Regions from separate parts of the Duganella sp. GW821-FHT07G03 genome, predicted to be linked through region 2. Evidence: predicted binding sites of a transcription regulator. Region 2 holds the regulator's gene; each other region holds the start of a gene.
What was found. Region 2 encodes sigma-54, which starts transcription at its own class of promoters, with help from an activator protein. Its sites were predicted from a motif close to TGGCANGNAANCTGCTTT; they were not measured.
Positions count from the first base shown of each region.

Region 1: glnA (type I glutamate--ammonia ligase) is a predicted target of sigma-54. The motif match lies at 1,811-1,828, and genes of this name have one in related genera.
Region 3: AC07OK_RS29670 (flavin monoamine oxidase family protein) is a predicted target of sigma-54. The motif match lies at 3,009-3,026, and genes of this name have one in related genera.

Region 1 is NZ_JBWKQE010000011.1:366-7,606, forward strand. It holds gene AC07OK_RS15700 (TAXI family TRAP transporter solute-binding subunit) at 1-1,101, shown strand, start outside; gene AC07OK_RS15705 (rhodanese-like domain-containing protein) at 1,098-1,556, opposite strand; gene glnA (type I glutamate--ammonia ligase) at 1,869-3,284, shown strand; gene AC07OK_RS15715 (DUF4124 domain-containing protein) at 3,410-3,901, shown strand; gene glnL (nitrogen regulation protein NR(II)) at 3,912-5,009, shown strand; gene ntrC (nitrogen regulation protein NR(I)) at 5,080-6,579, shown strand; gene corA (magnesium/cobalt transporter CorA) at 6,653-7,241, shown strand, end outside.
Region 2 is NZ_JBWKQE010000019.1:63,190-70,430, forward strand. It holds gene lptC (LPS export ABC transporter periplasmic protein LptC) at 1-333, shown strand, start outside; gene lptA (lipopolysaccharide transport periplasmic protein LptA) at 362-952, shown strand; gene lptB (LPS export ABC transporter ATP-binding protein) at 955-1,707, shown strand; gene AC07OK_RS21905 (RNA polymerase factor sigma-54) at 1,713-3,191, shown strand; gene hpf (ribosome hibernation-promoting factor, HPF/YfiA family) at 3,269-3,628, shown strand; gene AC07OK_RS21915 (enoyl-CoA hydratase/isomerase family protein) at 3,722-4,807, shown strand; gene AC07OK_RS21920 (Lrp/AsnC family transcriptional regulator) at 4,820-5,278, shown strand; gene AC07OK_RS21925 (VOC family protein) at 5,375-5,749, shown strand; gene rapZ (RNase adapter RapZ) at 5,750-6,613, opposite strand; gene hprK (HPr(Ser) kinase/phosphatase) at 6,704-7,241, opposite strand, start outside.
Region 3 is NZ_JBWKQE010000038.1:2,219-9,459, forward strand. It holds gene AC07OK_RS29655 (TonB-dependent receptor plug domain-containing protein) at 1-372, opposite strand, end outside; gene AC07OK_RS29660 (RidA family protein) at 420-941, opposite strand; gene AC07OK_RS29665 (c-type cytochrome) at 953-1,366, opposite strand; gene AC07OK_RS29670 (flavin monoamine oxidase family protein) at 1,363-2,970, opposite strand; gene AC07OK_RS29675 (TnsB C-terminal domain-containing protein) at 3,249-5,093, opposite strand; gene AC07OK_RS29680 (DEAD/DEAH box helicase) at 5,388-7,241, opposite strand, start outside.

The DNA of each region.
Region 1 (7,241 bases), on a different contig from region 2:
CTTAAGGCCGGCGAAGTCGACATCGCCTTCGTGCAGAGCGGCTCCACCAACGAGGAGGCGGCCGAACGCGAGGGCCTGACCTCGCTCGGCAGCCTGTTTGTCGAGCCGCTGTGGCTGTTCCTGCGCGAGACCAAGGGCAAGCCGCCCATCACCCAGCTGACCCAGCTGAGGGGCCTGAAGATCAACTTCGGCGCCAAGGGCGCGGGCTCCTCGCGCCTGTTCCGCCAGGTGCTGGAGCTCAACGGCGTGGAGAAGGGCGAGGTCGAGCACTTCTCGCTGGCCAACACGCCGGCCACGGTCGAATTGCTGGAAGGCCGCATCGACGGCCTGGTGTTCACCTCGGCGCCGGAAGCGCCGCTGATCCAGATGCTGCTGCAGACGCCGGGCATCAAGCTGTTCAACTTCAACCAGGCGGAAGCCTACGCCCGCAAGCTGCCCTTCCTGAGCCACGTGGTGCTGCCGCAGGGGATCGTCGACCTCGGCCGCGACATCCCGGCCGAGGACTACAACCTGATCGCCCCGACCGCCACGCTGGTGGCGCGCGACGACCTGCATCCGGCGCTGACCGATCTGTTCGTGCAGGCGGCCGCCAGCATTCACAGCGGCGCCGGCTGGTTCTCGCAGCAGGGCCAGTTCCCGTCGGCCAAGTACACCGAGATCCCGGTCGACGCCGAGGCGGCCAAGTACTACAAGAGCGGTCCGCCGCTGCTGCAACGCTATATGACGTTCTGGCTGGCGAATTTCTTCGACCGCATGTGGGTCGTGGTGGTGGCGCTGGGCGCGCTGATACTGCCGTTGTCCAAGGTGGTGCCGCCGCTGTATGTGTGGCGCATCCGTTCGCGCGTGTACCGCTGGTACGGCCAGCTGCGCGCGGTGGAGCAGGCGGTGGAGGAGGCGTCGGATGACACCCGCATGCAGGTCTACGAGGCCCAGCTGGTGCGCCTGAACGAGATCGAGGACCTGGTCAACCAGGTATCGATCCCGCTATCGTTCGCGGACGGCTTGTACGGCCTGCGCAGCCACATCCAGTTCGTGCGCAAGCGTATCCAGTTCCTGATGGGCGAATCGGCGCCTGCTGTCGATGAGGCGGTGGCGGTTTAAGCGCCGGTCCAAGGCAGCTCGGCCTTGCACCAGCCGCTGACGTGCTTGCGGTGGCCGTGCTCGTCCTTGTCGCCCTCGAAGCCTTCCAGGATGTCGTAGCAGTGCTGGTAGCCGTGTTCGGTGGCCAGCTTGGCGGCGCTGCGCGAGCGCACGCCGGAACGGCACAGGAATAAAATCACCTGGTCCTTGCGCGCCACCGAGTTCAGCTCTTCGATGAACTCATGGTTGGCGATCCCGCCCGGATACAGACTCCACTGGACCGCACCATGTTGGGCTTCCGGTATCGCCACCCGGCCCACCCAGTCGCGCTCGGCATGGGTGCGGACGTCGACCAGCTTGACCGCGTTGTCGGCGCTGATCAGTTCAAAGGCTTCCTGCGGCGTCACGGCGCCGGCATAGGGCCAGTCTTTGCTGCGGCTGCGGGCCAATGCAAGAATATCGTCTATTTTGCTCATGTCATGTTCCAGAAATAAGTTTGAGTTTATTATAGGCTTCCTGCGCCCGCACCACACGCAGGTGCACCGAAGCAGTGCATTTTTCGGAAATCTTCCAAAAATGCACAAAACAGGTGCAATATCTCGAACATGCACTCAGTTGGTGCGGTATTGCGATGCCTCAAATAGTGGCACTTGGGCCCGCTGGTGAATTTTAGATTCATTTTGCCAGCAAGTTCAAAGACGCTATCGACATAAGCTGATGAGTTTTAAGCTGGCACGGATACTGCTTACCAAGAGCGCACGAGTCCCACATTCCTTTAGGAGATACGCATGGCAATGACAGCCGCAGAAGTTCTGAAAATGGTCCAGGAAAACGAAGTCAAATTCGTTGATTTCCGTTTCGCCGACACCCGTGGTAAAGAACAGCACGTCACCGTGCCTGTGTCGCACTTCGACATCGACAAGTTCGAATCGGGCCACGCCTTCGACGGTTCCTCGATCGCCGGCTGGAAAGGCATCGAAGCTTCGGACATGATTCTGCTGCCAGATCCAAACACCGCGAACATCGACCCGTTCATGGAAGAGACCACGCTGTTCATGCAGTGCGACGTCATCGAGCCTGCCGACGGCAAGGGTTACGACCGCGATCCACGCTCCATCGCCAAGCGCGCTGAAGCCTACCTGAAATCGTCCGGCATGGGCGACACCGCCTACTTCGGCCCGGAGCCAGAGTTCTTCATCTTCGACAGCGTGCGCTGGAAGATCGACATGTCCGGCTGCTTCGTCAAGATCGATTCCGAAGAAGCCTCGTGGACCACCGGTGAGAAGCTCGAGGGCGGCAACACCGGCCACCGTCCTACCGTCAAGGGCGGCTACTTCCCAGTGCCACCAGTGGACAGCTTCCAGGACATGCGTTCGGAAATGTGCCTGATCCTCGAATCGCTGGGCATTCCGGTCGAAGTGCACCACCACGAAGTGGCTGGCGCTGGCCAGAACGAAATCGGCACCAAGTTCTCGACCCTGGTCGAGCGCGCCGACTGGACCCAGAACCTGAAATACGTGGTCTGGAACGTGGCCCACAGCTACGGCAAGACCGCCACCTTCATGCCTAAGCCTATCGTTGGCGACAACGGTTCCGGCATGCACGTGCACCAGTCGATCTGGAAAGACGGCGTCAACCTGTTCGCCGGCGACGGCTATGCCGGCCTGTCCGACACCGCGCTGTACTACATCGGCGGCATCATCAAGCACGCCAAGGCGCTGAACGCGATCACCAACCCAGGCACCAACTCGTACAAGCGTCTGGTTCCAGGCTACGAAGCGCCGGTCAAACTGGCGTACTCGGCCAAGAACCGTTCGGCTTCGATCCGTATTCCGCACGTGGCCAATCCTAAGGGCCGCCGTATCGAAACCCGCTTCCCGGATCCACTGGCCAACGTCTACCTGTGCTTCGCAGCGCTGCTGATGGCCGGTCTGGACGGTATCGCCAACAAGATCCACCCGGGCGAAGCAGCATCGAAAGATCTGTACCACCTGCCGCCGGAAGAAGACGCACTGATCCCAACCGTGTGCGCTTCGCTGGAAGAAGCCCTGGACAACCTGAACAAAGACCGCGAGTTCCTGACCCGTGGCGGCGTGTTCAGCGATTCCATGATCGACGCTTACATCGAACTGAAAATGCAGGACGTCCAGCGCATGCGCATGACGACTCACCCTGCCGAGTTCGACATGTACTACTCGCTGTAATGGCAACGCACCGGCGCCGCCGGTGCCTGTGGTGAAGCAAAAAACGCGGGGCGAGCAGAGCTTTCCCCGCGTTTTTCTTTGGATGTTGTATATTCGGGATGGAGAGTTCCACCCACGGATTACGAATGACAACTAGCTTTAAACGATGTGTGTTGCTGGCGCTGCTGGGCTGCGGTACTGCCCAGGCGCAGATCTACAAGTGCGTCACGCCCAACGGCAGCATCGAGTACACCGACATCAACCGCGGCAGCTACTGCAAGTCGATGGACTTGCCGGGCACCGTGATACCAGCGCCGCCGCGCCGCCAGGGCACGCCCGCGCGCAGCGGCAATGTGCCGGCGCCGGTCAGCACGCCGGGCGACTTTCCGCGCGTCGACGGCGCCGAGCAGCGCGCCCGCGACGCCGACCGCCGCGGCATCCTGGAAGAAGAGCTGAAGAACGAGGCGCAACGGCTGGCGGAGCTGCGCAAGGAGTTCAACAACGGCGAGCCGGAACGGCGCGGCGACGAGCGCAACTACGCCAAGTACCAGGAGCGGGTGGCCGCCATGCGCGACAACATCGGCCGCTCGGAAAAGAATATCGAAGCCTTGAAACGTGAGATCGCGAATATCCGATGACGAGTTTACTATGAGCCCTACTAGTCTTAACGCCGGCAAGCACCGCCCACCGGCACTGGCGGGTCTGGAACTGCTGGCTTCGGCCGTGGTGCTGCTGGACGCCGAGGGCCAGTTCGTCTACGCCAACGCGGCCGCAGAGAATCTGCTGGAGAGCTCGCTCAAGGCGCTGTCGCGCCAGACGCTGAGCGCGCAGTTCCTCAACCCCGGCGAGCTCGACAACATCTGCACCCAGGCGCGCGAGCACAAGTTCTCCGACCTGCGCCAGGACCTGATGCTGGAGCGGGCCGGGCGCGATGCGCTGCATGTGCACAGCATCGTCTCGGCGCTGGAGGATCCGCCCGGCCACATCCTGATCGAGCTGCGCGAGCACCTGCAGCACCTCAAGCTGGACCGCGAGGAGCGCATCCTCGACCAGAGCCAGGTCAACAAGGAGCTGATCCGCAACCTGGCGCACGAGATCAAGAACCCGCTGGGCGGCATCCGCGGCGCCGCGCAGCTGCTGGAGATGGAGCTGCCGGCGCTGCACGCCGGCCAGCTGCGCGAATACACCCAGGTCATCATCAAGGAGGCGGACCGGCTGCAAACGCTGGTCGACCGCCTGCTGGCGCCGCACCGCCGGCCGCACATCGTCGGCGACGTCAACATCCACGAAGTGCTGGAGCGGGTGCGCAGCCTGATGCTGGCCGAGTTCCCGTCCGGCCTGAGGATCTTGCGCGACTACGACGCCTCGATCCCCGAGTTCCGCGGCGACAAGGAGCAGCTGATCCAGACCGTGCTCAACATCGCGCATAACGCCGCCCAGGCGCTGGCCAGCCGCATCGACGCCGGCGATGCGGAGATCGTTTTCAAGACGCGCGTGGCGCGCCAAGTCACCCTGGCCAAGGTCCGTTACGGGCTGGCATTAGACTTGCATATCATTGACAATGGACCGGGCATCGCACCCCAGATCCGCGACCGGATTTTCTATCCCTTGGTATCGGGCAGGGAAGGCGGCAGCGGCTTGGGGCTGACCCTAGCGCAGACCTTTGTGCAGCAGCACATGGGTGTGATCGAGTGCGAGAGCCGGCCTGGATATACGGACTTCCGCATCCTGCTGCCACTGCCATAAGCCCAGGCGGGCAGGGGGCGGATGCCGGGTCCCTTGATTGACGATCCATATTGCGGGATACACACAACACATGAAGCCAATCTGGATAGTAGACGACGACGAATCGATCCGCTGGGTACTGGAAAAAGCACTGGCCCGGGAAAACCTGGCCACCAAGAGTTTTGCCAACGCGCGCGACGCCATCGCCGCGCTGGAGTTCGAGACGCCGCAGGTGCTGGTGTCCGACATCCGCATGCCGGGCGACTCCGGCCTTGACCTGCTGCAGCTGGTGAAGTCGCGCTTCCCCGGCCTGCCGGTCATCATCATCACCGCCTTCTCCGACCTCGATTCGGCGGTCGCGGCCTTCCAGGGCGGCGCCTTTGAATACCTGGCCAAACCGTTCGACATCGACAAGGCCGTCGAGCTGATCCGCCGCGCGCTGGACGAGAGCCTGCGCGAGACCAGCGTCGAGTCGGGCCCGTCGGAGACGCCGGAAATCCTCGGCCAGGCGCCGGCGATGCAGGAAGTGTTCCGCGCCATCGGCCGCCTGTCGCAATCGAACGTGACGGTGCTGATCACCGGCGAATCGGGCTCGGGCAAGGAGCTGGTGGCGCGCGCGCTGCACAAGCACAGCCCGCGCGCGGCGCAGCCCTTCATCGCGCTCAACACGGCGGCGATCCCGAAGGACTTGCTGGAGTCCGAACTGTTCGGCCACGAGCGCGGCGCCTTCACCGGCGCGCAGACCACGCGCCGCGGCCGCTTCGAGCAGGCCGAGAACGGCACGCTGTTCCTCGACGAGATCGGCGACATGCCCTTCGATTTGCAGACCCGTTTGCTGCGCGTGCTGTCGGACGGCCACTTCTACCGCGTCGGCGGCCACCAGCCGCTCAAGGCCAATGTGCGCGTGATCACCGCCACCCACCAGAACCTCGAGCAGCGCGTGCGCGAAGGCTTGTTCCGCGAAGACTTGTATCACCGCCTCAACGTGATCCGCCTGCGCCTGCCCAGTTTGAGGGAGCGGCGCGAAGACATCCCTATTTTGGTGCGCCACTTCCTGGTGCAGAGCGCCAAGCAGCTGGGCGTGGAAGCCAAGCGCATGAGCGACTCCACGCTGCAATTCCTCAGCGGCCTGGATTTGCCGGGCAATGTGCGCCAGCTGGAAAACCTGTGCAACTGGATCACGGTGATGGCGCCGGGCCAGACGGTGGAAGTGAAGGATCTGCCGCTGGAGCTGACGCAGGAGCAGGGCCACGCGCCGGCGCCGGTCGAGAGCTATGCGCCTATCCAGCATCACGGCACGGTGATGGCGATGCCGGTGGCCGACAGCGGCGGCGCGCATGCGTCGACTGCGTCCGGCGCGCCGGACGCGTGGCTGGGCTTGCTGGAAGCGCAGGCCGCCAGCATGCTCAGCGGCGGACAGCAGGAAGTGATGGCGGTGCTGGGCCGGCAGTTCGAGTCGGCGCTGATACGCACCGCGCTCAAGCACACGCACGGCCGCAAGAACGACGCGGCGGTGCGCCTGGGCATAGGCCGCAACACCATCACCCGCAAGATCGCCGAACTCGGCATCGACGGCGCCAAGGACGATTGATCCCGGCTGCCGCGCCGGTTTGAGGTAAGCTCTTGGCTGATGAAGCCAAGGGCTTTTTTTTTATGGAAACAGTATGCTGATTAATTGTGTGGCCTATCAGGACGGCCAGAAGCTGGCGGACATTCCGGTCGAGGAGATCAGCGACTACATCGAGAAGCCGGAGACCTTTGTCTGGGTCGCGCTGCGCGACGCCCAGCCGGACGAGCTGGCGATCATGCAGCAGGAGTTCGGCCTGCACGAGCTGGCGGTAGAGGATGCGCGGCGCGGCCACCAGCGGCCCAAGATCGAGGAGTACGGCGATTCGCTGTTCGTGGTGGTCAAGACCATCGAGTGCCGCGACGGCGACGTGGCGGTCGGCGAGGTCGATATATTCGTCGGCGACAGCTATGTGCTGTCGGCGCGCGACGGCCACAGCCAGCAGGGCTTCCTCGGGGTGCGCGCGCGGGCGGAGAAGGAGCCGCACATGCTGCGCCTGGGCCCGGCCTTCGTGCTGTACGCGCTGATGGACGCGGTGGTGGACCGCTACTTCCCGGTGCTCGATATGCTGGAGACGGAGCTGGAGAAAATCGAGGAGCTGATCTTCAGCCAGGGCAAGCAGCGCGACAACATCCAGCGGCTGTATGAGCTCAAGCGCAAGGTGACCATCGTGCGCCATGTGGTGT
Region 2 (7,241 bases):
AAGCCGACTGTGCACAGCCTGTCCGGCGACCAGCCGCCGATGAATATCAATGCCGACACCGCCCATGTCGACCAGGGCAATACGCGCGTCAAGCTCAACGGTAATGTGAGCGTGGTGCGTCCGGCCGGGCCGCAAGCGCAGGCGATGCGCATGACCACGCCGGCGCTGACCGTCTACCCGGACGAAGAACGCATGGAAACCGCCAGCCCGGTGGCGCTGGAAATGGGCAACGCCAGCGCCAATGGCGTCGGCATGAAGGCCAATAACGCCACCCGCGCAGTGCAGCTGGGCGGACGCGGACAACTGACGATGCCGCCGCGCGCCGGCCATTGAGGAAACAATGATGATGAATGGAATGACGATGAAGAAACTGATACTCTCGGCGGCGATGTTGTTGATGGCGGCCGGTGTGGCCCACGCGGAAAAAGCCGATGCCAACAAGCCGACCAAGATCGATTACGACGACCTGCAAATCGACGACGTCAAGCAAATCAAGACGCTGATCGGCAATGTCGTGCTGACGCGCGGCACCTTGCTGATGAAGTCGCCGAAGGCGGTGGTGACCACCGATCCCGAAGGCTATAACTTCGTCGTGCTGACCAGCACGCCGGGCACGCTGTCGACCTTCCGCCAGAAGCGCGACGGCGCCGGCGACCAGTGGATCGAGGGTGAAGCCGAGCGCATCGAATACAGCGACAAGACCGACCTGGTCAAGCTGTTCTCGAAAGCCAGGGTGCGCCAGCTGGAAGGCCCGCGCATGACCAGCGAAGTCAACAGCGAGTTCATTTCCTACGACAGCCGCACCGAACATTTCGACGTCAAGAACAACGTCTCCGGCGTCAGCAAGCCGGGCGCCGGCCGCGGCACCATGGTGATCCAGCCGACCATCCGTCCGGCCGCGCCGGCGGCACCCGCACCGGCCGCATCGACGCCGCCGGCCACGGAGAAGTAAGCATGGAACCATCCTGCGGTAGCACCCTGATCGTGCGCGGCCTGCAAAAGACCTATGGCAAGCGCCAGGTCGTGCATGACGTGTCCCTGCAAGTCGAATGCGGCGAAGTGGTGGGCCTGCTCGGCCCCAACGGCGCCGGCAAGACCACCTCGTTCTACATGATCGTCGGCCTGGTGCCGTCGGACGCCGGCAGCATCGATATCAGCGGCACCGATATCTCCTCGCTGCCTATCCACCGCCGCGCCTCGCTCGGCTTGTCCTACCTGCCGCAGGAAGCGTCGGTGTTCCGCAAGCTGACGGTGGAAGAAAATATCCGCGCCGTCCTCGAAATCCAGAAAGTGGACGGCAAGCCTTTATCCAAGGCTGCCATTGATGAACGGCTCAATACCCTGCTGGCCGATTTGCAAATCGAAAAACTGCGCGAGAACCAGGCGCTGTCGCTGTCGGGCGGCGAGCGCCGCCGCGTGGAGATCGCGCGCGCACTGGCGACCAACCCGCGCTTCGTGCTGCTCGACGAACCATTCGCCGGGGTCGACCCGATCGCCGTGATTGAGATCCAGCGCATCGTGCGCTTCCTCAAGGAACGCGGCATCGGCGTCCTCATTACCGATCACAATGTGCGCGAGACGCTGGGCATCTGCGACCGCGCATATATCATCAACCAGGGCACGGTATTGGCTTCAGGCCGGCCAGACGACATCATCGCCAACGAATCGGTGCGTCGCGTGTATCTGGGTGAACACTTCCGCATGTAAAACCCATGAAACAGTCTTTGCAACTGCGCACGTCGCAGCACCTCGCGCTGACACCTCAGTTGCAGCAGTCGATCCGGCTGCTGCAGTTGTCGACGCTGGAGCTGCACCAGGAACTGGAACAGCTGCTGACCGATAATCCGCTGCTGGAGCGCCTCGACGACCCGCTGGACCGCTCGCTGCGGCTGCTGTCGGACGGCGCCATCAGCCAACAAGCCCCGGTCGGCGACGCGCCGCCCGAGGGCCCGCCCAACGCCCAGGAGGCGCCGGCCGCCGACGCCGACAACTACGACGGCCCGGCCGCCGACACCGAAAGCACCAGCAGCGACGCCGATGTCGACTGGAGCGACGCCGGCCGCAGCAAGGCGCCCGACGACGAGGACTCGCGGCCGCAACTGGAGGCCAGCCACTGCACCTTGCGCGAACACCTGATGGAGCAGATGCGGGTGACGGTGCTGGAGATGCGCGACCGCGCGCTGGTCGAGCTGATCATCGACGCGCTGGACGAAAACGGCTACCTCGAGGAATCGCTGGAAGAAATCCTGGCCCGCCTGCCGGAAGAACTGGAACTGGAGCTCGACGAATTGCAGACCGCCTTGTCGATGCTGCAAAGCTTCGATCCGATGGGCGTGGGCGCGCGCAACGCGTCCGAATGCCTGGCGCTGCAGATCAAGCGTCTGCCGGCGATTCCGATGGTCACGCGGCGCATGGCGCTGGCGATTGTTGAAAATCATTTGACCTGGTTTGCCCAGCGCGATTTCAACAAACTGAAGAAGGCGCTGCTGTGCGACGACGAAGATTTGCGCGAAGCACAAACCGTCATCCGCCAGTGCAATCCGCATCCGGGTTCGGCGTTCGCGTCGGACGTGTCGGACTACGTGGTGCCGGACGTGATCGTCAAAAAAGCGCGCAACGGCTGGCAAGTGAGCCTGAACAACGACGTCATGCCGCGCCTGCGCGTGAACGCCATGTACGCCAACCTGCTCAAGCAGGGAAAAGGCGAGGGCGCGATGGGCGCGCAGCTGCAGGAAGCGAAGTGGCTGATCAAGAATATGCGCCAGCGTTTCGACACGATTTTGCGCGTTGCACAAGCGATAGTAGAACGACAAAAGAACTTTTTCTCCCATGGCGCGGTTGCCATGCGCCCCCTTGTGCTTCGTGAAATTGCTGATACACTGGGTCTACACGAGAGCACTATTTCTCGTGTAACAACTCAAAAATATATGCTGACCCCGCATGGCATGTTTGAGTTGAAATATTTCTTTGGTAGCCATGTCGCCACCGAAGCGGGGGGGGAAGCAAGTTCGACGGCGATACGTGCACTCATCGTGCAATTGACAGGAGCAGAAGACCCGAAAAATCCTTTATCCGACAGTAAGATTGCGGACATGCTGGGAGAACAAGGCATGGTGATTGCGCGACGCACTGTTGCCAAATATCGCGAAGCGTTGAAGATCCCGCCAGTCAGTCTCCGTAAATCTTTGTAGTTACTTGGTTCCTGCGCGCCCGGCGGTAATGGGCTCCGCACTAACCGTAAGAAGCGACATTATCTTTAGGAGTGTGTATGAATCTCACCATCAGTGGACATCATCTCGAAGTGACCTCGGCCATCCGTGAATACGTGCAGAACAAGCTGGAACGCGTCACCCGCCACTTTGATCAAGTGATTGATATTGCTGTCATCCTGACTGTAGATAACCTCAAAGAGAAAGAGAAACGCCAGAAGGCTGAAATCAACCTGCGCATGTCGGGCAAGACCGTCTACGTGGAAAGCCTGTCGCAAGACCTGTACGCCGCCATCGATACCTTGATCGACAAGCTGGATCGGCAGGTCATGAAGTACAAAGCCAAGGTCCAAGAGCACGGCCACGATGCGATCAAGCATCTCCCGGATAGCTACGAACCCGCTGCCGCCGCCCTATAACAACGGCCCCGGCACCATCCAACTAAGGGCGCAGAGGCGCCCTTTTTTGCGCCCGCAGTAAAATAGGGTTTTCACCACGACCCTAGAGACTCCATGAGCGAATACGTCCACACCAGCGTCAGCAACGGAACCGGCTTCATCACGCTGGACCGGCCCAAGGCCTTGAACTCTTTGTCGCTGGCGATGGTGCGCGATATCACGGCGGCGCTGATGGCGTGGCGCGACGACAGCGGCGTGGCCGCCGTGGTCATCCGCAGCAGCAGCGAAAAGGCCTTCTGCGCCGGCGGCGACATCCGCTTCTTCTACGACGCCGGCCGCGCCACGCCGCAGGGCGGCAGCGCGTTGGTGGAGGATTTCTTCACCGAGGAATACGCGCTCAACCACCTGATCCATTTTTATCCCAAGCCCTACGTCGCGCTGATGGACGGCGTGGTCATGGGCGGCGGCATGGGCGTGGCGCAGGGCGGTCCTGATTGCCGCGTGCGCATCGTCACCGAGCGGACCAAGATGGCCATGCCGGAAGTGAACATCGGCCTGTTCCCGGATGTGGGCGGCAGCTATTTCCTGGCGCGCGCGCCGGGCAAGTTGGGCTGCTACCTGGGCGTCACCGGCGTCACCATCGGTGCGGCCGATGCGCTGCATGCGGGGCTGGCCGATCACTTTGTGCCGGGCAGCGACATGGCGGCGCTGTCGGCGCTGCTTGAGTCGACGCCGGGCGCGGGCTTGGCCGAGGCCATCGCGGCTTTCGCGGCGCCGTTCAGGGCCGCTGCCGGCGACAGCAAGCTGGCGGCCGAGCGCGCCGCTATCGACCGCCACTTCGGCGCCGGCTCGGTGCCCGCCATCATCGCCTCGCTGAAAACCGACGACAGCGCCTTCGCGCAAAAGACGCTGCAGGTGATGGCCACCCGCTCGCCGCTGATGATGTGCGTGACGCACGAGCTGGTCCGGCGCGGCGCCGCAATGGGCGTGGCCGATTGCCTGCGCATGGAGCGCACGCTGGTGCGCCACAACTTCGAGGACGGCGAAGTGATCGAAGGCGTGCGCGCGCTGGTCATCGACAAGGACAACGCGCCGCAGTGGAAGCCGGCCTCGCTGGACGAGGTCGACGAGGCGATGGTGCGGCGCTTCTTCCAGCCGGTGTGGCCGGACTACGCCCACCCGCTGCGCCACCTGGACTAAGCGCCGATGGCCGTGGAACTGGACCGACTCGACATCCAGATACTGAACCTGCTGCAGGAGGACGCCAGCATCCCGCTGCGGCGCATCGCCGGGCTGGTGCACGCGTCCGCCGCCACCTGCCAGCGCCGCATCGCGCAGTTGCGCGCCAGCGGCGTGCTGGTCAAGGAGGTGGCGCTGGTGGACCGGGTGCGCGTCGGCCGCCCGCTGACCGCGTTCGTCACGGTGCAGCTGGAGCAGCAGAATACCTCGCTGTTGAAAATGTTCGAGTCGCTGATGCGCGAAGAGCCCGACGTCATGGCCTGCTACGAAGTGGCGGGCGAGTTCGACTTCATGCTGGTGGTGACGGCGGTGTCGATGGAAGCGTTCCAGGCCTTCACCCGGCGCGTGTTCACGTCGAATAATAACGTCAGCAACTACAAGAGTTTGCTGGCCATGAACTGCGCCAAGTTCGAGACCAAAGTGCCGCTGTGAAGATCGAGTAATTCTTGCATCGCGGCGGGTGAGATTGCAATGTTGTCTCACCGCCGCTCAGTATGATGGGCCTTCCAACTTCAGGAGGACAGCATCATGATCGACCACGTTTCCATCGGCACCCGCGCACTGCCGCGCGCCACGGATTTCTACACCGCCTGCTTCGCGCCGCTGGGCTACACCTTGCAGCACAGCGACGCCACCCAGGTGATCTACGGCGCCGATGGCGCCTGGAGTTTTTGCCTCTACCCGTCGGTGAGCGAGGACGTGCTGGCCGGCGACCGCGCCCATGTGGCCGTCGCCGCGCCCAGCCGGCAGGCGGCCAGGGAGTTTTTCGACGCGGCGATGGGGCTTGGCGCGACACCGCTGCGCGAGCCCGGCTTGCGGCCGGACATCAACGAGCGCTACTTCGGCACCATGATCAAGGACCCGGACGGCCACACCATCGAAGTGGTGCACTGGAGCCGCTGATCAGGCCTGTTCGCGGTGGCGCAGGATGACGCGTTCGGATTGCTGGAAGTAGGCCGCCAGTTGCTCGGCCATGAAGACCGAGCGGTGCTGGCCGCCGGTGCAGCCCACCGCCACCGTCAGGTAGCTGCGGTTGTCGGTCTTGAAGGACGGCAGCCATTTCTCGATGAAGACGCGGATGTCGTTCATCAGGTCCAGCGCGCTCGGCTGGGCGTTGAGGAAGTCGATCACCGGCGCGTCGCGGCCGGTCAGCGGACGCAAGGTCAGGTCGTAGTAGGGGTTCGGCAGCGCCCGCACGTCGAACACGAAGTCCGCGTCCAGCGGCACGCCCAGCTTGAAGGCGAACGATTCAAAGAACAGGATCAGCGGCGCCCGCTCGATTGCCACCAGGTCCTTGACCCAGGCGCGCAGCTTGTTGGCGCTCAGCTCCGAGGTGTCGATCACATGGCCCAGTTGTTCGATGGCCGACAGCCGCTCGCGCTCTTCCGAAATGCACTCGATCAGCGTGCGGCGCGCCGCCGGGTTATGGCCCGGCCGCAGTTCGTGCGACAGTGGGTGGCTGCGCCGCGTTTCCGAGAAGCGCGCCACCAGCGAGTGCGTGTTCGCGGTCAGGAACATGACCTTGACGTCGTGCCCCAGCTCGCGCAGGCGCTCGACGGCCGCCGGCAGCGTGGCCAGCGATTCGGCGCTGCGCGCGTCGACCGCCACGGCCAGCGCCTCCAGACCGTCGGCGACCAGGGTGTCCACCAGGCTCGACAGCAGGGCTGGCGGCAGATTGTCGACGCAATAGTGTCCAGTGTCTTCCAGGACGTTCAGGGCCACGGACTTGCCGGAGCCGGAAATACCGGTAATGAGTACGATGCGCATAGGCCACGATGATACCGCAGGCCGGACTTACTTGCCCAGAATGACCATGTTTAGTTTTCGCAATGATGCGGAAAAGCTATGGGTGCCGGCTTAGTCGCCGCTCATCGCTTGTCTTTGACGCTCCATGAATTCCTGCAGCGTATCGATGCCGCGCAGTTGCAGGATGGTGTTGCGCACGGCGGCTTCCAGCAGCACCGCGATGTTGCGGCCGGCCGCCACCGGGATCACCACCTTGCGGATCGGCAGGCCCAGCACGTCTTCGGTCGGGAACTGGAACGGCAGGCGCTCGACTTCCTCGTCGGCCGCGCCGCGCCGCACCAGGTGCACGATCAGTTTCAAGCGCATCTTGCGGCGCACCGCGGTCTCGCCGAAGATGGCCTTGATGTCCAGCAGCCCCAGCCCGCGCACTTCCAGCAGGTTTTGCAGCAGCGCCGGGCAGCGGCCTTCGATCATGTTGGGCGCGATGCGCGAGAACTCCACCGCGTCATCGGCCACCAGGCCGTGCGAACGCGAAATCAGCTCCAGGCCCAGCTCGCTCTTGCCGAGGCCGGAGTCGCCGGTGATCAGCACGCCCACGCCCAGCACGTCCATGAACACGCCGTGCATGATGATGCGTTGCGCCAGCTTC
Region 3 (7,241 bases), on a different contig from region 2:
GGTGCCGTGGCGGCGTTTGCCGTTGATCAGCACCAGCGTGTTATTCGGGCTCAAGCCGCGCAGGCGGGCCGACAAGGTCAGGTTGGCGGTGTCGCCGCCGACGGCCTGCGCCGTGAACGACGGCAGGTTCTGCGCCAGCGCCTGGATCAGGTCCGGCTGGCCGGTGCGTTGCAGCGAGGCCGAATCGAGCACCTGGATCGGCGAGGCGCTGTTCTCCACCTTGATGCCGCTGGAGCGGGTGCCGGTGACGATCACCGCGCTGACGGTGGCGTCGCCGGCCGCCGCTTCTGCTGCGTCGGCGGCGTAGGCGGAACCCATCGACAGGGTGGACAACACGGCGGCGACGCCGGTCTTGAGTATGGCCTTATGCATAGTAAATCCCCATTGAATAAAAAAGAAAGTAAGACCCTGCTACGTAGTTATTTTTTTGCGGCGACGACTTCGATTTCCACCAGCCAGCCCGGATTGCTCAGGGCCGCCACCTGCACCACGGCGCGCGCCGGCAGCTTGGTCTGCGCGCCGCCGAAGTGCTGGGTGTAGGCTTCCATGAAGCCCTTGGTGTCGGCCTTGCCGCCCTTGGCCGGATCGCCGACCAGGTAGACGGTCATCTTGACCACGTCCGTCATGTCGAGCTTCATGCCCTCCAGGACTTCCTTGATCTTCTTCAGCACCGATTCGGACTGGGTCCGGGTGTCGCCGAAGGCGGCCAGCGAATCCGGCGCGGCGCCGGCGTCGGCGACGGCGGGCACCTGGCCGCTGACGAAGTGGATGGTGGCGGTCGACGGCACGGTGACGGCCAGCGCGATCGGGAAATCCGAGCCGGGGATCTTGTGGCGGACGATGTCGGCAGCGGCAGCGGCGGCCTTGGGGGCGGCGCCGGCGGCGACCGGCATCAGCGCCAGTGCGGCCGGAATCAACAGGGAGACGATTGCTTTGTTCATGCGTTCTTCTTTCAGTGTTTGTTGGACATCTGGCCGTTACTAAAATGGTCGACTTGCAGCACGTCGCGCAGCGCCAGCACTTCCGGCTCGCTCAGCGGCGTGGCCTGGTTGCCCCAGTTGCTGCGCACGAAACTGAGAATGGCGGCGATCTCCTGGTCGCTCAGGCTGTCGCTGAAGTCGGGCATGCCGCCGCGCCCTTTGAGCAGCACCGTGGCGACGTCGGCGCCCTTCCCCTGCACGAACTTGTTCCCCGCCAGCGCCGGGAAGGCGCCCGGTATGCCCTTGCCGCTGGCCTGGTGGCAGGCCGCGCAGTTCTTCATGAACAGCGCCTTGCCGTCCATCTGCTGCGCGCGCGACGGCGCGCTGGCGCCGGCCGCCAGCACGGCGATGATCGCCATCGCCGCCTTGATCAACACCTCCTTCATGCGCTGGCCCTTTCATGGATCTTGGCGATCTGCTGCCACGCCGATTCGATGGCGCCGGCCTGCCAGCCGGTCAGGTAGCTCAGGTGCTCGCCGGCCAGCAGCACGCGGCCCTCGCCCTCGACCAGGATGGGATAGGCGGCGGCGCGGGTCTTGTCGGTCCACTCGGCCCAGCCGCCCAGGTTGTACTGCACGCGGTGCCAGGCGACCGAGAACGCGGTCTCGAAGTTCTCCGTGTACTGCGGGAAGATCTTCTGCCCCGCCTCCAGCGCGAAGGCGGCGCGCTCCTTCGGCGACAGCGCGCTGGTCTCGATCGCGGCCGTCTGGTACTGGTAATAACCGAGCAGCACGCCCTTCTTCTTTTGCCAGCCGTAGGACGGCATCGAGATGGTGTTGATGCCTTTGAGGTCGGTGAGCACATGGCCGCCGTACAGGTGCTCGTCCTCTTCCCAGAAGCGGCGCTTCATCTGCAGGCCGATCTTGCCGACCGGCGCGTAGGCCACCGTGGCGACGGCCTGCTTGAACTTGTCCGAGAAGTCGGTGTCGATCTGGCGCAGCACCGACAGCGGCATCGCCACCAGGCAGTAGTCGGCGGCGATGCTGCCGCTTTTTCCGGTGGCGGTGTCCTTGTAGGTGACGGTGACGCCCTTGTCGTTCTGGCGGATGGTCTGCACTTCCGAGCGGTAGCGGATGTTCTTGCCGACGCGCTTTTCAAACGCCTTGGCGATGGCGTCCATGCCGCCCACCGGCTGGAACATGGTGTTCTGCATCGGGAAGTCCTGCACCGCGCTGTAGACGTTGCCCAGCTTGGAGGCCAGCAGGTCCTTGAAGCCCAGCGGGTCGGACGGCGTGCCCGCTCCCGGCGACATGCCGGCGCCGGGGTTGACCGTGAAACCGCGGCCGCTGCGGCCCTTGTATTGCAGGTCGGCGCCGGCCAGCTGGCCTTCGTGCGCCAGGTAGTCGAGCAGCAGGCGCTGGTCGTCGGCGGTCAGTTCGGCGTCCAGCTGCTTGCTCTTGACCGACTTGGCCAGCAGCTCGGAGACGTGGCCGCGCATGTCGGCCTTGATCTCGGCCACCCGCATGCGCTTGCCGGCGTAGGGGCCGGCGTTTTCCGAGTAGACGAAGGAGTGGTCGTTATCGTTGACCATGACTTCCAGCGGCACCTCGAACAGCCGCGTGTAGTGCAGCGTCGACTGGTGGTGCAGCGGGATGCGCCACGGGCCGTGGTTGATGTACTGGCCGTCGTCGAATTCGCAGGTCTGCTTGTCGCCGCCAAGCTCGGTCAGGCTGAAGCCCTTGCGCGCGGTCTGGCAGCGGCCGCCGGCGAAGGCACGCGCTTCGAGGATCTGGCAGTGGTAGCCCAGTTTCCCCAGCTCGTAGGCGGCGGTCATGCCGGCCAGGCCGGCGCCCAGTATCAGCACCTTCTTGCCTTTGCCGCTGCCGCTCAGCGCCGGCGGCGCGGAGGCGGTCGAGCCTATGCCCATGCCCCAGGCGTTCATGGTGTTCAACAGCAGGCCGGTGCCGCCCACCGCCGCCGCCCGATACAGGAAATCCCTCCGTGTCAATGCACTAAACGATTTAAACGATTTGACTGTTTTACTATTCATCGATTTCCTTTCGTGGCTTGCGTTTCCATAGTCCCTATCTAGCAATCGCCGTGCCACGAATCCAGGCAAAATAAACATGCTTCGCCGTTGAAGCGAGCCTGATGGGATAAGGTGATATGACCTCTTTAGAAGCGTTTCCAGCGACAGACTTTATTTGTCGAATTTAAGGTTGCGCCAGCGCGAAAACGGCACGCCGCACCAGCGGGAGGCGTGCACCGAAATGGATGGAAGTGGTGTGCACGGCGCTGGACAGCGCCGTGTGCTATCGGTTTTAAAAATCAGTTAGCGTAGCTGGCGACAGCGTGCGTAGTGCTACGTAGGGGTGTTGCGGAGACGGCGGGGATGAGGTGCGGCAGGCGGGCGATTTCCGCCGCCGCGAGGTGGCGCTGCGCGCTGCTGCTGTCGGCCATGTGGCAAGCGTGGAACTGCATGGGCGCGCCGGCGTCCAACAAATAAATCATGTCCATGTCGGCCGGGTCGTAGGCGACGCGCACCTGCCACTGCCCGCGCTGGCGCGCGCGCTCGAACCAGCGTTCGTTGATGGCGCGTGCGCAGGTGTAGACGCTGTCGAACAGCACGATGCCGTCGGCGGTGACGGTGGCCTGGGTGGCCGGCATCAGGCTGCAACGCAGCAGCTGTTCGGGATAGGTCTTCAGGCTGCCGCCACGCTGAGTGACGCCCCACTCCCACAGTTCGCGCGGCGTGGCGTTGCCGTGGTTGGGCAGCCGGCGGCTGTTGTTGTGATAGAGGATGGCGTCGATGACGATGCGGGTGAACTGGTCCAGATCGAGCACGCCGTCCAGCCGGCAGGCCGCGCCGGCATCGCCCGGCGCCAGCAGCAGGAAGCGTTTTTCCAGCACGGCCTTCCATTCGCCCGGACCGTCGCCGGCGTCGACACAGCGCAGGTTGAAGTTGTTGAGCAGTGTGTCGCACTGTGCGCCGCCGCTCAGCGCGGGGTTGGTGTACAGGGTTTCCGGCAGGTGGCGACAGGGCCACTGCCCGGCCTCAATGGAGCGGCCGTACTGCTGGCTGTAGCGCTGCTTGTCGGCGCCGCAGTGGGCCAACGCCAGCATGGCGTGCTGCCAGCTGGGCGCACCGAGGCCGATGTAGACGCCGGCCACCATGCCACTGAAGGTGTCGACCGCCACGTACACCAGCGGCCGGCCGATGGCCTGCTGGCGGTCGGCGCGCGAGACCAGCTGCACCCCGGCGCGCACCACGTCCAGATAGAAGCCGGCGCCGGGCCGGCCGGGCAGCGCTGCGGGATCGACGGCCTGCGGCTGCGCGTCGTCGCCGAAGCCGGCGCCCTGCCAACCGCGCGCTGCGGCGGCGGCGCTGCGGCGCGCCACTTCCGGCGGCCGGTCGTCGTCGTGATCGAGCCAGTAATTGAACTGGCCGAAGGTTGGCAGCGCGTCCGGCTGCGCGCCGGACGTCGCCAGCACGCGGCCGCTGTCGGCGTCGATGCGGCGTTCGCAGAAGAAGTCGGCCAGCATCTGCTGGTAGGCGCCCAGCCGCGAGAACTTGGCGTGGCCGGCCGCGTAGTGCGCGATGGCGACCCGGAATGCGCGGCGGATTTCCGCGTCGGCGTTCATGCCGGGACCATCGTCGGCGCCGTTCTTGCGCGGGCGGCCGCGCTTGACGCCGGCCGAGGCCTGGCGCACCTTGCCGCGCCCGCCGGAATTGCAGTAGTCGGGCAACAGCGCGTTGGGCGTCTGGCCGCGCTGCCAGTAGCGGCGCAGGTAGCGGTAGATGGTGGGGTGCGAGACGCCATGCGTGGCCGTGGCCTGCGCGACCAACTGGCCGCGCTGGCGCGCTTCGTAGATGCCCGGTTCCAGCGCCACCAGCGCTTCGACGATCTGCCACGCGCGGGCGCGCAGTTGCAGATGCTTGGGCGGCAGCAGCTCCTGGCTGACCACCATCAGGTAGGGATCGGCCGCCAGCACGCGCGCGTGGCCGGCGCGGATGTCGGCGTGCAGCGCCGGCAGCGTCACCAGTTCGACGTCGGCCGAGCGCGCCGCCACGTCGAATACATAGGCGTGGCTTTGTTCGGGGGCGATCCACAGCACGCGGACGGTGCGCGGAGACGGATGCGTGTAGTGCAGCAGGTCATTCCGCAGCAGCATCGGCGCCTCGTGTGCGGGAGTGTAGAAACAATGCGGTCATTCCGTGCTCCTTACTCAACGACTTGTCGGTTTGTCTCCTCCTCAATGCAATAAACGGGCCAGAGGCTGCGCTCCTATGAAAACGCTGCTGGACAGATGGGCCGGCGCCTGCGACTAGCGTGCTTGTGGTGCAAGGCGGCCGCCGGGCGCACCGCGCGCGTGCAGGCGGCCCATATGAAAACAGGGCCTTGCGGCCCTGTGGTGTGAAACGATTTATAACTTAAAGATTAATACTCAACGATTAATACTCAACGATTAATACTTCTTCTTGAACCCGGCCTTGGCACCAGGCGCCGGCTTTTTAGGCGGCGTGGCCTTGCCCGATTCCGGCGGCATGCGGTCGGCCTGGCTGATCTTCAGCTGCGCGCCGCCGACCCATACCTTGCCCAGGTGCTTGAACAGTTCCGGCGGCATCCCGTCCGGCAGCTCCAGCATGCTGTAGGTGTCGAAGATCTCGATGCGGCCGATATGCTTGGCTTCCAGCCCAGCCTCGTTGGCGATGGCGCCGACGATGTTGGACGGCGTGGCCGCATGGTTGCTGCCCACTTCGATGCGGAAAGCGCTCATCGGCACGGTGACCTTGCCTGGCTTTTCCTTTTTCTTCTTCGGAGCGGCTTCCTCTTCCACTTCGGCCGATTCCACACGTGCGGCCTTGGCCAGCGGCGAAGCCGCAGGAGCGGACGGCGCGCGCGGCGGTACCGGACGGGCCGCAACCGGCGCTGGTGCTGGCGCCGACGACGGTGCGCCCTCGCCGCCATCGCGGCTGATGCGCAGCTGCTGGCCGGCGACCTTGATGCCGGCCAAGTGATCGAGCACGTCGCCGGTCAGGTTGTCCGGCATATCGAGCACGCTGTAGTCGTCGTAGATCTCGATGCGGCCGATGTTCTTGGAGTCGATACCGCCTTCGTTGGCGATGGCGCCGACGATATTGCCCGGCTTGACGCCGTGCTGGTAGCCCACCTCGATGCGGAAGGTCTGCATGCCAGGATCGGCGGCGCGCACGATGCGTTCCTTTTTAGGGAAACGCTCGCTGCGGTCCGGACGTTCGGCGCGGTCGCCGCGCTCGAAACGGTCGCCGCGATCGCCGCGGTCATTGCGGTCGTTGCGTTCGAAGCCGACTTGACGGCCCGGACGCTCGTCCCAGGTGGCGGCGGCCACTTGCTGTTTTTTGTCCAGCAGCAGCGGCACGTCGCCGCGCGCCATCTTGGCCAGCGCGGCGGCGATTTCGACCGCCGGGATGTTCTGTTCGCGCTCGAAGTCCTCGATCAGCGACTGGAACTGTTCCAGCTCGCCCTGGGCCAGGGTTTCGCTGATCTGCGACTTGAACTTGGCGATGCGGACGTCGTTGACGGCCTGGATGGTCGGCAGCTCCAGCATGCTGATCGGCTGGCGGGTGGCGCGTTCGATCGATTTGAGCAGGTTCTTTTCACGCGGGGTGATGAACAGGATCGCCTCGCCGCTGCGGCCGGCGCGGCCGGTGCGGCCGATGCGGTGGGTATAGCTTTCTGGATCGTGCGGCACGTCGTAGTTGACCACGTGGCTGATGCGCTCCACGTCCAGGCCGCGCGCGGCGACGTCGGTCGCCACCAGGATGTCGATCTTGCCGTCCTTGAGCTGCTGGATGGTGCGCTCGCGCTGCTGCTGCTGGACGTCGCCGTTGATGGCGGCGGCCGAGAAGCCGCGCGCCTGCAGCTTGCTGGCCAGTTCCTCGGTACCGAGCTTGGTGCGCGAGAAGATGATCATGCCGTCGAAGTTCTCGGCTTCCAGGATGCGGGTCAGCGCGTCGAGCTTGTGCATGCCCGACACCAGCCAGTAGCGCTGGCGGATGTTCTCGGCGGTGCCGGTCTTGGCGGCGACCGTGATTTCCTTCGGATTGCGCAGGTAGGTGTTGGCGATGCGGCGGATGGCCGACGGCATGGTGGCAGAGAACAGCGCGGTCTGGCGCGTGTCCGGGGTCTCTTGCAGGATGCGTTCGACGTCGTCGATAAAGCCCATGCGCAGCATTTCATCGGCTTCGTCCAGCACCAGCGTTTTCAGCTTGGACAGGTCGAGCGAACCCTTGTCCAGGTGATCGATGACGCGGCCCGGCGTGCCGACGACGACGTGCAC